DNA from 4 places in the Shewanella spartinae genome. Region 2 is predicted to be linked to each of the others. Evidence: predicted binding sites of a transcription regulator. Region 2 holds the regulator's gene; each other region holds the start of a gene.

Region 1 (3,671 bases), 170 kb from region 2:
TCTATCTCGATGCAAATCAAACCGAGTAAGCTAAACGATTGTTTTTCAATCGATCGAATCATCATCTCTTGACGTGCGCCACAAGATATCCGCTAATTGTCGCTCAAGGACATTAGCAAGGATAGATGTATGAATCCAATGGAGTTTGCGATTCCGGCCGAGGACAAGCAGGCCTTTAGTCAATATTACGCGAAACAGATAGCCCCTAGGTGTCGGCGTTATGAGTCGGCTCGTCAGGCGGCGGCCGCTAAGTATCTGGCCCGCAGAAAAATAAGCGCTCCCGTCACCCTGATAGGATTACCTGTCTTTTTGGCATTTTTTGCCCTGAGTTTTTATGGCGCAATAGTGCTCGATTTTGAAGATGGCGTATTTTATATCGGCTTTGCCGGCGCCTTTTTATCTATCGTCGCGGTGGCAAGCGTTATCATCTGGGCGAGTAGCGAGATAAATCAATTGCGCACTAAGATAGTCGATGAGATCTATCCACTGCTGCTCGGCTATTTTGGCAAGAGCTTTGAGTTGAATCCGTCGAACTTACCCGAACTGGATACTTATAAGGACTATGGTCTCTTTCCAAAATATGACAAGGGCTACTTTGACGATTCGGTTAAGGGCAAATACCACAATGTGCCTTTCTTGATGAGAGAGCTGACGCTACTCGAGTATAAAGGGACTAAGGACAATAAACCCCAATACAAGACTTTGTTCGAAGGGCTTTTGATTGAGTTTACGCTATTAAAGAAATTCTCTGGTAATACCCTGGTGCGTCAGGATAAAGGAGTTATTGGCAACAGCTTAGTGCAGTTTAAACAGAAGCTGACACGGGTAAAGCTGGAAGACCCAACCTTTGAGCGAGAGTTTCAGGTGTATAGCGACGATCAAGTCGAGGCGAGATATTTGCTAAATACGGCGACCATGGAGCGTATGCTCTCACTGTCTCGTTTCTACCGTGGCGAACTAGAGGCGAGTTTTAAAGATGGACGACTGCTGATTAAGATCGCCTGCAAGCATAACTATTTTGAACCTAAACTGGATCTGTTAAAGCCACTGGATTTTGTCGATGACATAGAGCAGGTGTTTAAGGAGATCTATGAGGTGTTTGACTTAATTAAAGCCCTGAATCTGGACAGTCGTACAGGGCTGTAAATATCGGTTTAATTATTGATAGCTCGCCGCATCCGCTACGAGCTATCAAGCTCTCACTATCAAGCTCTTAATAAGAGTTACGATTGATACTCACTATTTGTTAGCCGTTAGCACTCGTATCTGTGTCTTGCCCGCTAGCCGACTCGCTGGCTGCTTCATCGCTACCTGTTTCTTCGCTAGGCGTGGCCACCGGCCAGCCGCCTAAGGCCTTCCACTTGTTGACGATATGACAAAACAGCTCGGCGGTGCGCTCGGTATCATACAGGGCGGAGTGAGCCTCTTTGTTGTCGAAGGGGATACCGGCAATCTCACAGGCCTTGGCCAAAACCGTATGACCCAGCGCCAGCCCAGAGAGGGCGGCGGTGTCGAAAGTGGCAAAGGGATGAAATGGCGTGCGCTTGAGGGCGTTGCGCTCAATCGCCTGGGTGACGAAGCCGTGGTCGAAGGCGGCGTTGTGGGCCACTATGATGCTGCGGTGACAATTTGATGCCTTCTGGTGCTTCTTGACCTCTTTAAAGATCTCTAAGAAGGCTTCCTTCTCGCTGACGGCGCCGCGCAGCGGATTGCTTGGGTCTATGCCATTAAACGCCAAGGCTTCTGGCTCTAGGTTGGCGCCCTCGAAGGGTTCGATATGGTAATGCAGCGTCTTATCCAGCACCAAGTCGCCATTATCATCCATCTTCAGCAGGGTGACGGCGATCTCCAGCAACGCATCGGTTTGAGCATTAAAACCCGCGGTTTCAACATCTATGACGACGGGAAAGTAGCCACGAAATCTATGCTTAAGTTTGTGTGCGTCGCAAATATCGCTCATTAAAATATCCAAAGTGAAGAGTGGGGGGCTATTATGAAGTATCCGATGGGAGCTTGTCATGTTTGATTGGTCAATATATGGGCTAAAGGAATGCTAAATTAGGCCGATAGGGATAAGTAACGTAATTAACAAGAGTGACTGTCTATGTGGGTTAGGGTGCTATGTGCGATGACATTCGGGATTGGCTTGACTCTGGCGACGACGGCGCAGGCCGAGTTGCGTCACTATGTTGCCTCCTTGGAACAGTCCTCCTGGCGTCTGAGTGACAATACCCCCATTGTTTGTCGCCTGGAGCATGAGATCCCATCTTATGGCAAGGCGGTGTTTACCAGCCGCGCCGGTAAAGATCATGATTTGAACTTTAGCCTGGATATGTGGGTCAAGCCTGACGAGGTGACCAGCGCCAAGTTGATGAGCATGGCGCCCGCCTGGCGACCTGGTGTGGTATCCCGTCCCATAACCGATCTCACCTATCAGAAATATTTCAGTGGCGAGGTGCCTAAGAAGGCGGCCTGGTCCATGCTCAATGAGCTAGAGCGCGGCATGCAGCCGACCTTCTATTATGCCGACTGGTATAACCGTTCCAGCAAGGTAGCCGTGGGGCTGTCGGCGGCGAACTTCGGTCGTCGCTACGCCGAGTTTAAATCCTGTCTGGCTAATCTATTGCCCTATAGTTTCGATGATATCGCCTTTACTGTGCTGACCTATGAGTTTGGTGGTTCAGAGCTGACCCGTTACTCCAAGGCGCAGATCGCTAAGGTGCAGGAGTATCTCTCTTATGATCCTGAGGTCGAGTTGGTGTTGATCGATGCCTATACCGACAGCTTCGGTGGCCGCTCGGTGAACAAGAAGGTATCGGAGAAGCGCGCCAATTCGGTCAAACAGCTCTTCCTGTCGGCGGGTATCCCCAATGAGCGTATCCATACCTATGGTCACGGCGAGCGTCGCCACGTGGCATCCAATGACACCATAGACGAGCGGGCGCGTAACAGACGCGTGGTTATTCGCCTTAGCAAGCCGCTGGATTAGAGTAGCTTTAGTGAATTAATAATATTTATGGAAACCGGCCAACAAGGCCGGTTTTTTGTTATCGGCCCGGGATAGAAAGCGAGCGGTGGCAAAAGCCTGGTAAAAAACAGGCAAAAAAAAGCCCACTTAATCTTAAGTGGGCCGCAAATAAATCATTGCAATCAACAAATTGAAGGAAGGAAGTCAAGCATAAGAACCAGGGATGAATTCACGTGACTGGCACGGGAACTCGGAGTTCTTGTTTCCCATCTACCAGCGGGGTAGACACTTCCGGAAAACGAGGTGAATTATAGGGTCAGACCATTTGTCCTACAAACTAGAAAAATTCCCACCTTAGATTAGTATTTCTAATATCTAAAGAGGGTGTTTAAAGGGCCGAATTCACACATTTGGGGTATTTGCGCTTGATTACGCAAAATTGCTGCATAATTTCACGATTTATATAATTCATCCATGTTGTTTTTTTATTAACAAGTCAATTTCGCAAATGCCGGATTCGTTTATTTGTAGCCATTGCACGGTTTTTTTTTACTTGTATAGTACGAGGTTATTGGGCGCTAGCTCACAGGTTTACCATTAATAATAACGAGATATCCAGGACGGCTACAGATGGCTCTTAAGACGATTTTATCCAAGCAAACCCTTTTGCTTGCCGGATTAGGTTTAACACTCATGGGTTGCC
Region 2 (3,671 bases):
CGGCGCGATTTTGACCAAATTAGATGAATCAGTGGCCTTGGCACCGGCGTTGAGTGTGTTGATTCAAAGCGGATTACCTTTGAGTTATGTCACCGATGGACAAAGAGTGCCAGAAGATATGCAAGTAGCCGACACCTTAGCCTTAGCCAACAAGGCCCTGTCGGTACTCGAAAAGAAAGTGCAACCAATACAGAATAACGAAAGGTCATATGAACAGGCCTACGCATTTGAGTAATATAATGAGTCGGGATCAAGCAAGCGGTTTACGTATGATGAATCAACCATATAACGAAAAAGTAAAAGTAATTGCCGTAACCGGTGGTAAGGGTGGCGTAGGTAAAACCAGCGTATCGATCAATACCGCCGTCTCCCTGGCCGAGAAGGGCAAGCGTGTGCTTGTGCTCGATGCCGACTTGGGCCTGGCCAACGTCGATGTCATGTTGGGCCTAAGAGCCGAGCGCAATCTCTCCCACGTATTATCGGGTGACGCTGACCTTGACGATATTATCGTACGCGGTCCTAAGGGGATTGGCATTATTCCAGCTACTTCTGGCACCCAGGCCATGGTCGAGCTGACACCGGCCCAGCATGCGGGCCTGATCCGTGCCTTCAGCGAGATGAAGACCCAGTTTGATATCCTGGTGGTCGATACCGCGGCAGGTATCTCAGACATGGTGCTCAGCTTCTCTCGCGCCTCTCAAGATGTGTTGGTGGTGGTGTGCGACGAGCCGACCTCTATTACCGATGCCTATGCTTTGATTAAGATTCTTAGCCGTGAGCACGGTGTATTCAGATTTAAGATTGTGGCAAACATGGTCAGAAGTTTGCGAGAAGGGATGGAGTTGTTTGCTAAACTTAGCAAGGTAACCGACCGTTTTCTCGACGTGGCCCTGGAGCTGGTTGCGACTATCCCCTTCGATGAAAACCTTCGCAAATCAGTTCGTAAACAAAAGTTGATCGTCGAGGCATTTCCTAAGTCGCCTGCGTCAATTGCTTATCACGGCCTAGCGAATAAGATTATTAGCTGGCCAGTGCCACAACAACCGGGCGGACACCTGGAGTTCTTTGTAGAGCGATTGGTTCAACGTCCCGAATATCAAGAGGATCGTACGAGTGAGTAAAGCCGCTGCGTATACTTGTTTAGATAACAAAGCTTCTATTGTCGAACAGTATGCACCGTTGGTAAAAAGGATTGCTCACCATTTACTCGCTCGTCTACCCGCCTCGGTGCAATTGGATGATCTGTTACAAGCAGGTATGATGGGCCTGCTTGAAGCCTCGGCCAAGTTCGATGGCAGCAAGGGCGCCAAGTTTGAAACCTTCGCCGGTATACGTATTCGCGGCTCCATGCTCGACGAGATTAGGCGAGGAGACTGGGTACCCAGGTCGGTTCACCGTAATCAGCGACGCATAGCCCAGGTGATTGACGAGCTAGAACAAGAACTTGGACGTGACGCAAAAGACAATGAAATTGCGGATCGACTTGATATGACGCTCGATGAGTACCATCATATTCTTAATGATGTTTCCGTCGGGAAAGTAGTTGGAATTGAAGATCTTGGTGTATCGGTCGATGTAGTAAGACAGGAAGACGATCATCAGGACGACGCATTTGAGTCACTGGCAGAGACACAGTTCCACGAGGCCCTCGTCGAGGCGATTAAATTACTGCCAGAAAGAGATGGATTAGTTTTGTCGTTATATTATGACGAAGCATTAAATTTAAAAGAGATCGGTGCCGTACTTGATGTAAGCGAATCCCGAGTAAGCCAGATACACAGCCAGGCGATGCTCAGACTCAAAGCTAAACTCAAGCATTGGACCAAAATATAACGATTACATGAGCAATATAAAAACAGCTCCGCGGAGGAAACCTTGGACAAGAATATGAAGATTCTCGTTGTTGACGACTTCTCAACAATGAGACGCATCATCAAGAACTTGTTGAGAGACTTGGGTTTTAATAACACTCAGGAAGCAGATGACGGTTCGACAGCCTTGCCTATGTTGCAAAAAGGCGATTTTGACTTTGTCGTGACCGATTGGAATATGCCTGGCATGCAGGGGATCGACCTGTTAAAGGCTATCCGTGCTGATGACAACCTGAAGCACATTCCTGTGTTGATGGTGACTGCGGAAGCGAAAAGGGAACAGATCATTGCAGCGGCGCAGGCCGGTGTGAATGGCTATGTGGTGAAACCTTTTACTGCGGCGACATTGAAAGAGAAGTTAGACAAAATTTTCGAACGACTCGGTTAATCAAGGTTGAGCTATGCAGGCAGAAACTTCAGGGCTGATCAATCTAGCACAGGCCAAGCAACTCGTTGATCTGCTAGAGGCGGGTCAACAAGAGATGGCCGATGAGCTAATTCGCGATATCGCCAGCCCGATTCAGAAAGAGCTGTTTGACGAGGTGGGTCGCCTAACCCGTCAGCTTCACAGTGCCATAGTGGACTTTCAGGTGGACGGTCGCCTCGTGGAGCTGGCCAATAGCGAAATTCCCGATGCCAAAGAGCGCCTCAATTATGTCATCGACATGACGGAGCAGGCCGCCAATAAAACCATGGACGCCGTCGAAGAGTCTCTGCCCCTTGCAGATGCCCTTACCATGAACGTACAGGCCGTTAAGCCTTCCTGGGATCGCCTGATGCGTCGCGATATTCAGCTGCACGAATTTAAGGCGCTTTGCCATGATGTTCAGCAGTTTATCGAACGCAGCGAATCCGATTCCAATCGTTTAAAAGAGTTACTCAACAACATATTGCTGGCCCAGGACTTCCAAGATCTGACCGGACAGATGATCCGCCGGGTGATCGAGCTGGTGCGAGAGGTTGAGAATAACCTGGTCTCTATGTTGACCGTATTTGGCGAGCAGCCCGCAACGGATAAACCCCGTGCATCTGAGAAGTGCGTCGAAGCTGAAGGTCCTATTATGAACGCTGATCAGCGTGATGATGTCGTGACAGGGCAAGATGAAGTCGATGACTTGCTGTCGAGTCTAGGTTTCTAAGTAGGAGTCATATGAATGTCCTTTGATGTTGATGAAGAGATACTGCAGGACTTTTTGATTGAAGCGGGCGAGATCCTTGAGCTTCTCTCTGAACAGCTGGTGGCGTTAGAAAATAACCCCGACGACACCGAACTACTCAATGCCATCTTCCGTGGATTCCATACCGTTAAAGGCGGCGCCGGCTTCTTGAGTCTGACGCCCATGGTGGATGTTTGTCACGAAGCGGAAAACACCTTTGACCTGTTACGCACGGGTAAGCGCAGCGTTTCTGCCGAGCTGATGGATATCATTCTCCAAGCCGTCGACACCATCAACTCTATGTTTGCCGAGACCCAAGCGGGTGTCGAGCAAAGCCCTGCCGATGAAAGCCTGTTAGCTAACCTTAAATTATTGAGCTCTGGTGGTTTACTGCCATCGGAGCAGGGCGGGGCATCAGTTGAAGCCGTTGCCGAAACGCCGGTTGAACCGGCTGTCGAAATACCAGCAGATGATGGTATCGAGCTGTTTGATATGCCGCTCGATGACGGTGTCGAACTGTTCGACGAGCCGGTAAACGATGCGCCCGTGACCTCCATCGCCGGTGAAGGCGACATCGATGAGATCGATGAATCTGAATTCGAAGCCCTGCTCGATGCCCTTCACGGCAGTGGTAAGGGGCCAT
Region 3 (3,671 bases), 830 kb from region 2:
TCAACTGGGTGTTTCCCTTGGTGATCTTGCCTTGCTTGACCTGAGCGAGTACCGCATCGGCCTGCACCGGCGATTGCTTAAAAAAATCCAGACAGGCGAGCGATTTGCCTAAGATCTGCTGCTTAGGCACCCCAGAGATGGCGTGATGGGCGCCGTTGACGTATTCAATCTTATCCGTGGCCAGATTGACTACCATGCTGATCTGTTCAGACTGCTCTATCGCCTTCAAGAACAGGCTCAGGCGCTCGTCTGTTTCGTAGGCTCTCTGGGTGGCCAGGGTCAACGCTAGCTGATCGGCGACCTGGGAAACGATATGGATCTCGCTTTCCGGCCATTCATGGGGCTGTAAAGACTCGAGATAGAGCACACCTTCAAGATGGCCATTGATCCGAATCGCCACATCGAGATGTGACACCACAGCGTTAGCCGTTAGATGCTCACGAATCTCGGCGACGCGGTAGTCCTGCTCCACGTCGAGCACATCTATGATACGACCACGTTTGAGTTGTTCGAAATAGTTAGTACAGAGACCCTGTGCGGGGCGCGAAGCATGACGCTGAGCAGAGTGATTAAATGAAGCTTGGCTTTGAGAACCCGAAAGAGCTATGAGCTCACTTGTTTCGCAACCGGAAAACAGGCAAACACCTATGTTGTCGACCTTCAGGGATTGACTGAGCAGATCACAGGCAAGCTCGGCCGTCTCTTTAAACTGGCCTTCTTGTTTCTGCGTCGAATTGACTATCGTTTCAAGCAGATGTTGAAATTGTCGCTTGGTCATAAAATCCTACTGCCGATAACCTTTGCCAATAAAAAGGTTATCAAGATAAAAACCGCCAAAGACGGTACAACATAGATGTTATTGTTATTATTTAACGTTCAATTTGTGCACATTACACGAATAACTAGCTAATTAGCAAGCAAATATGGCTGCCCCCTATTAGAGGCCATGCTCGAGTTGAAAAATCATCTTCTCGGCGCTGTAACCAAAGGTCAGACGTAGCTCCAGGGCGCCTTCTACCGCCTTAATTTCACTCTCTACGCCCTCGAAACGCTGTTTGGCCGCATCTGCCATGGCTTGCAACTCGCTCTGGGCCTTGTCACCCTCACGAACCAGAGTCAGTACGGTATCAAACTCATCGATCACCGCGCCAATATCGGCATAGCTGCCACAATCGTTACAGGTATCGTTGACTAACTCGGATTGACCTTCTTGAATCTTCTTCATTTTGACGCTTAACCTTTTAACTGAAAATGCTCTTAGCTATATATAGCAAAACCCGAGCGTTCGCACTTAAAACTAAGCCAAAATGTCTCCTAACGCACGTTGCCTGACGATCTGCTCGGTAAAATGGGGCAGCTCCATCACAGGTGCATCGGCGTCGAGTTCATTATGAAAACGCGCCAAGGTAACGGGATCGCAATTAGCCAACACCTCTTGCATCGCCAGTGGATCTCGCCCTCTATGCACCAAGGGCTCGGGGTTTAAATATTGCTGTAGATGAAAACCACAGAGACCCGCTTGATGAAACTGCTCACTATTATCTCTGTCTTCACCCAGATGCAGTGCGCTGGTCAGGGGCTGAGCGTCCGGTAACTCAAACTGACGCTTGAGTTTCGCCTCAATATCACTGGGTGCTTGCTCCAGGTTAAACTGCGCCATATCGCGGGCGTCGTTAGACAACATGGCCAGCAGCAGACCAAATTCGCCCCGGCGATGATCGACTATCGCCTGGTTGAGTCGGGTCCCCAATTGATTTTCGTTGATGATCAACTGACTAGTTCGCATAAAAAAACATCAATAAAACAGCTCGTTGCTATTTAATCGACCGCTTGCGCCATAACTTTAGTAATTATTTTAAATTGGGGCTTTACAGCGCCAACGATTCTGACTACTATGGCCGCCGCAATTGAGGAGGGGTTCCCGAGTGGCCAAAGGGATCAGACTGTAAATCTGACGGCTCAGCCTTCGAAGGTTCGAATCCTTCTCCCTCCACCATTTGCCTACAATGTAATAAAGAGATACTCGTGGAGGGGTTCCCGAGTGGCCAAAGGGATCAGACTGTAAATCTGACGGCTCAGCCTTCGAAGGTTCGAATCCTTCTCCCTCCACCATCTTTATCTTGTTATTACCTTGTGCTGCTGTAAAAAATATGGAGGGGTTCCCGAGTGGCCAAAGGGATCAGACTGTAAATCTGACGGCTCAGCCTTCGAAGGTTCGAATCCTTCTCCCTCCACCATTTTTTCTCCTGCGTTATCTCATCTCTCAGCTTTATCCTAAACCTCAGCTTTCTCTTAAAACTTGGCTTCCCCGTTTGTTTTACCTATTGCCTTAAAGCGCATCTGTTTTAAAGCAAAACTAATTTCGTCCCGTTTGCTACCCACTGCAGCCTACGGCTTAAGCAATTTTCCTGTCGCTCCTTCAATCATCACAACACGCGCCCTCAACGCTCAGTCGCATTTCTTTTCGATTTTCCTTTTCGTTATAAATTATTTCGTTAAGCTATAAGGTCTATCCGCTCAATAACCTCAGGAGCCACAATGGATCAATCTTGGGTCAACCAGGCCATCGCAAAGATCGAGGCTGATTATCAACGCAGTGCAGACACTCATCTGATCAAGCTGGAACTGCCCATGCTGCCCGGCATCGATATCTACCTAAAAGATGAAAGCACCCATCCCACAGGCAGCCTCAAGCATCGCCTGGCGCGATCCCTGTTTCTCTACGCCCTGTGTAATGGCTGGATCACCCAAGATACGCCCATCATAGAGTCTTCATCTGGCAGTACCGCAGTATCAGAGGCCTACTTCGCGCGCTTGCTGGGGCTACCCTTCATCGCCGTGATGCCCGCCTCTACCGCCAAGAAGAAGATCCAACAGATAGAGTTTTATGGTGGACGCTGCCATTTCGTCGAGCATTCGAGTCAGATCTACGCCGAATCACAACGCCTGGCCGACGAGCTATCGGGCCACTATATGGATCAGTTTACCTATGCAGAGCGGGCCACCGACTGGCGCGGTAATAACAATATCGCCAACTCCATCTTCGAGCAGATGCAAAGAGAACCGCATCCCGTTCCCAGCTGGATCGTGATGAGCCCTGGCACGGGCGGCACTTCGGCCACCATAGGCCGCTATATTCGTTACCAGTGTGCCAAGACCAAGCTTTGTGTGGTGGACCCAGAAAATTCGGTGTTCTATGACTATTACCATAGTGGCGACGCCACCATCAGCTGCGCCAGTGCCAGCCGTATCGAAGGCATAGGTCGGCCGCGGGCGGAGCCCTCTTTTATCCCTGGGGTAGTCGACCATATGGTCAAGATTGACGACAGCGCATCGATCGCCACTATCTATTGGTTAGAGACGCTGATAGGCCGTAAGGCAGGTCCTTCTACAGGCACCAACCTCTATGGCGCCCTGCAACTTGCGAGCGAAATGCATGCCAACGGCCAAACCGGCTCTATCGTTACCCTACTATGCGACTCGGGAGATCGTTATCTCGATACTTACTACGACAAGCAATGGGTCGATGAGCATATCGGCGACATCAGTGAGTATCAGGCCAAGCTTACGGCCTTTAATGAGTCGGGGCATTTGGAATAGCGAGTTCAATCTTTTCGGTTCTCAAACAAGGACTTTAGAGAAGATAAAGAGGCTCAAGCAGTCATCAACGA
Region 4 (3,671 bases), 1.7 Mb from region 2:
CCGCGGGAATAATTTTAAACAGCAATCTTGCCATTATACCAAGCCCGGTGCACAAATGCCCATAAATCAGCGACTCGGCAGGGATTTTCTGCCCTCGCCCCCTTAATGTGCGCAATATTTATTCAGCTTAGGATAATCCGCTCCGAAGAGAGTGGCTGAGGATAGGCTGGTAGAAATGAAAAGCGTCCACCGGTGTGGACGCCTTATCTGAAACTATTTGCCTTAAGTTAAGACCTAAATAGACAGGCTACTGCTCGACTTGAATCTCGTCTGACTCTTTCGGCTTGCCCTGCTCGATGGCAATTTCGACCCGGCGATTACGGGCGCGATTGGCGGCAGAGTCGTTCGGCACCAGCGGCGCCGTGCTGGCCATGCCCACCACCTTCATCCGCTGCTGATCGAAGCCGGGCACACGCACCAGCTCATGAGCCACGGCCACGGCGCGTTTACTGGAGAGATCCCAGTTAGAGCTGTAGAGCTCGTTGCTGATATTCATATCATCCGTGTGACCGGATACGGTAATGATCCCCGGCACATCCTTGAGCAGCTCGCCCACACGGCGGATCACCGGCTTAAACCTTGGCTGTAGGAAGCCAGAGCCCGATGAGAAGGCGCCCTTCTCTCGGATACGTATGATGATCTGCTGCCCCAAGGACTCAATCTCGATCGCCCCGTCGACGATCTCCTTGTTGAGCTCCTGGGCCATCTTCTTCACTTGATCATTGATCTGATCCTGTGACGCGGCCTCCTGCTGCTGTTGCTTCGCCTGAGCCTCGGCATCAGCCTCTTCCTGAGCCGTCGATGAGGCCTCGCCGCCGCGCTGCTCACCGCGCTGCTGCTGCACGCCGCCGGCACTGTCGTCTTCACCTGCCTGCACCTCAATGGTGGGCTCGGTCATCTCATTGGTCTGCTGATTGATGATCTCGATGGGAGTGGGTTCTGGCTTACCGGGGCGAAACTCCAGCGCGATCACCGAGGTGCCCTTGGGAATATCTTTGACTTCAACCTTGTTCTGCACACCGAAGGCATACTTCATCGACCCGGCGATCTGCTTAAACTTCATCACGTCCATCTCGGAGAAGGCCAGCAGCAAGACGAAGAAACACATCAATAGCGACATGAGGTCGGCAAAGGTTGCCAACCACATGGGCGCCCCGGCGGGCGGACAATCGCATTTGACCTTCTTAGCCATCTGGCTATTCCCCGTCCGTCGTGTCTATATTCCGCTGTTTCTCCGAGAGATAGTTCTTCAAGAAGCCCTCGATAACCCTAGGGTTTTGACCGTCTTGAATGGCGAGTACCGCATCCATGATCAGGTTGCGGTTGAGCATCTCTTCGCCCATGCGCAGCGAGAGTTTATCGGCGATCGGCAGGGCGATCATGTTGGCAATCACGGCGCCATAGAGCGTAGTCAACAAGGCCACCGCCATGGCGGGGCCGATAGACTTAGGGTCGTCCATATTAGACAGCATGGCCACCAGACCGATAAGGGTACCTATCATCCCCATGGCAGGTGCCACATCACCCAGCGCCTTGAAGATGCTGATCCCCGTTTTATGGCGCTCTTCGGTAAGGGCGATATCCTTCTCTAGGGCTTCGCGCACCACCTCGCCGTCATGGCCGTCCACCAACATGTCGACCGCCTTCTGCATGAAGCTGTTGCTGATCTCCGCCTCTTCCAGAGCCAGAAAGCCCCCCTTACGGGCAGCATCGGCCATGGTGACCGACTGCTCGATCAACTCGTCCGGCTTATCTATCTTGAACATAAAGGCTTTTGCGGCGATCTTGACCGCACCGAGGAACTGTTTGAGGTTAAATTTCATCATCACCACAAACAGAGAGCCTATCATCACGATAAGCACAGAGGGCACGTCAACAAAGATGGCGATACCACCACTGCTGACCATAGCTCCGATAATAAAACCAAATGCACCAATCAGGCCTATCAGGGTCGCTAAATCCACAACTCTTCCTCATTTACAGTATCGGCCGTTGCTAATACCTTGATCTCGGGATCAAGCTCTCAGTCAACACCATAATCATCTCGAGACAGGTCTCTACTCTACTCACTCTTGCAATGAAAGGCATCTCCCAGGACCTGGACGACGACACAAAAGTCGTCAATTAGACGGGAATTCGCCTAACCGCAGACGGGAGTTTACGATATAATATCTGACAAAATTGAGTATTGTTCTAATTCAATTATCGGACAGCTTACACGCAAGTTTAGCTACAAATTCAATTTTTTATAAAAAAACCTCCTTAAAGCGTGCTATTGCACAAATATACGACAGCGCAATTTGACCCCTAGGGTCGACTGAGATACTTTGTCTGTCGCTAAATTCTTGGGAAAATCACCGTGGCCAAAAAACCTGAAAACCTGACCTTCGAAGAGTCACTCACAGAATTAGAAAACATCGTAACCAGCCTGGAGCAGGGCGATGTCTCTCTGGATGACGCCCTCAAACAATTTGAGCGCGGCATCAATCTGGTCAGAAACAGCCAAGGCAAACTCGAACAGGCCCAACAGAAAGTCTCTATCTTGACCCAGGAACAAGATCAACCCAGCTTGCAACCCTATCTGCCAGAGGGCGAATAATTGCTAAATGAAGCGATAACGCGATACCAGCAGCGCGTCGACGGCCAGCTGCGCCATTTTATCAATGCACAAGACGATACCGAGCCACAACTCAAGGCCGCCATGGAACACGGCGCCCTGATTGGCGGCAAACGTATCCGCCCCTTTCTGGTCTACGCCGTGGGCGAGATGCTGGGTGTACCACTGGAAAGGCTAGATGCCTGCGCCGCCGCCATCGAATGTATTCATGCCTACTCGCTGATCCACGACGATCTACCGGCGATGGACGACGACGCCCTGCGCCGCGGCCAGCCGACAGTGCATATCGCCTTTAATGAGGCCACCGCCATCCTGGCCGGCGATGCCCTGCAAACCTTGGCCTTCGAGATCATCAGCCAGGAAGGCAGCGAGCTGAGTGCCAGCCAACAACTGGCCATGGTGCGCGCCCTTGCCAAGGCATCTGGCTACAGCGGCATGTGTGGTGGTCAGGCGATGGATCTTAACGCCACCGACAGACAGATAGATCTCGAGACCCTAAAGCGGTTACACAGATTAAAAACCGGCGCCTTGATTCGCTGTGCAGTAGAATTACCTATCATTGCTGCCAAGGTCACAGATGAGCAAGCGAGCCATCTGTTAACATTTGCCGACGCCATCGGCCTCGCCTTCCAGGTACAAGACGACGTGCTGGACATCATCGCCAGTACAGAAGAGCTGGGTAAGCCCCAGGGCTCGGACTGCGAATCGAACAAGAGTACCTATCCGAAACTACTCGGTTTATCCGGGGCCCAAGCGACTGCGAAAAGTTTGATCGAAGACGCCCTATCAGCGCTGGCTAAATTACCATACAATAGCCAGTTAATTGCCGAATTCGCCCGTTTTATCATAGAGCGAAGAGTATAATAAAGAGCCAAAGAATCTCGCTATGAGTTTGGATATTACGAAATACCCTGTGCTGGCACAGGCCGACACCCCAGATGAATTAAGACAGCTTCCCCAGGGTGTGCTACCAAAACTTGCTGACGAACTCAGAAGTTATCTCCTACAGTCGGTAGGCATCTCCAGTGGCCACTTCGCTTCTGGCCTGGGCACG

Evidence for each region. Region 2 encodes FliA, which starts transcription of late flagellar genes. Its sites were predicted from a motif close to CTAAAGNTNNNNNNNNNNNNGCCGATA; they were not measured.
Region 1: a site for FliA is predicted at 2,043-2,069, ahead of K0I31_RS07870 (flagellar protein MotY). Genes of this name have one in related genera too.
Region 3: a site for FliA is predicted at 1,821-1,847, ahead of K0I31_RS10755 (VC2046/SO_2500 family protein). Genes of this name have one in related genera too.
Region 4: a site for FliA is predicted at 2,204-2,230, ahead of pomA (flagellar motor protein PomA). Genes of this name have one in related genera too.

The regions. Positions count from the first base shown of each region.
Region 1 covers NZ_CP080418.1:1,751,863-1,755,533, forward strand. The annotation lists gene K0I31_RS07860 (DUF3137 domain-containing protein) at 130-1,146, shown strand; gene rnt (ribonuclease T) at 1,247-1,960, opposite strand; gene K0I31_RS07870 (flagellar protein MotY) at 2,129-2,989, shown strand; gene K0I31_RS07875 (prolyl oligopeptidase family serine peptidase) at 3,599-3,671, shown strand, end outside.
Region 2 covers NZ_CP080418.1:1,578,083-1,581,753, forward strand. The annotation lists gene flhF (flagellar biosynthesis GTPase FlhF) at 1-235, shown strand, start outside; gene K0I31_RS07010 (MinD/ParA family protein) at 240-1,121, shown strand; gene K0I31_RS07015 (RNA polymerase sigma factor FliA) at 1,114-1,833, shown strand; gene cheY (chemotaxis response regulator CheY) at 1,876-2,259, shown strand; gene K0I31_RS07025 (protein phosphatase CheZ) at 2,273-3,010, shown strand; gene K0I31_RS07030 (chemotaxis protein CheA) at 3,026-3,671, shown strand, end outside.
Region 3 covers NZ_CP080418.1:2,411,766-2,415,436, forward strand. The annotation lists gene K0I31_RS10745 (putative bifunctional diguanylate cyclase/phosphodiesterase) at 1-778, opposite strand, end outside; gene K0I31_RS10750 (DUF406 family protein) at 938-1,225, opposite strand; gene K0I31_RS10755 (VC2046/SO_2500 family protein) at 1,298-1,786, opposite strand; tRNA gene K0I31_RS10760 (tRNA-Tyr) at 1,912-1,996, shown strand; tRNA gene K0I31_RS10765 (tRNA-Tyr) at 2,028-2,112, shown strand; tRNA gene K0I31_RS10770 (tRNA-Tyr) at 2,153-2,237, shown strand; gene K0I31_RS10775 (PLP-dependent cysteine synthase family protein) at 2,539-3,600, shown strand.
Region 4 covers NZ_CP080418.1:3,309,307-3,312,977, forward strand. The annotation lists gene K0I31_RS14405 (flagellar motor protein MotB) at 248-1,192, opposite strand; gene pomA (flagellar motor protein PomA) at 1,197-1,964, opposite strand; gene xseB (exodeoxyribonuclease VII small subunit) at 2,360-2,599, shown strand; gene ispA ((2E,6E)-farnesyl diphosphate synthase) at 2,600-3,481, shown strand; gene dxs (1-deoxy-D-xylulose-5-phosphate synthase) at 3,504-3,671, shown strand, end outside.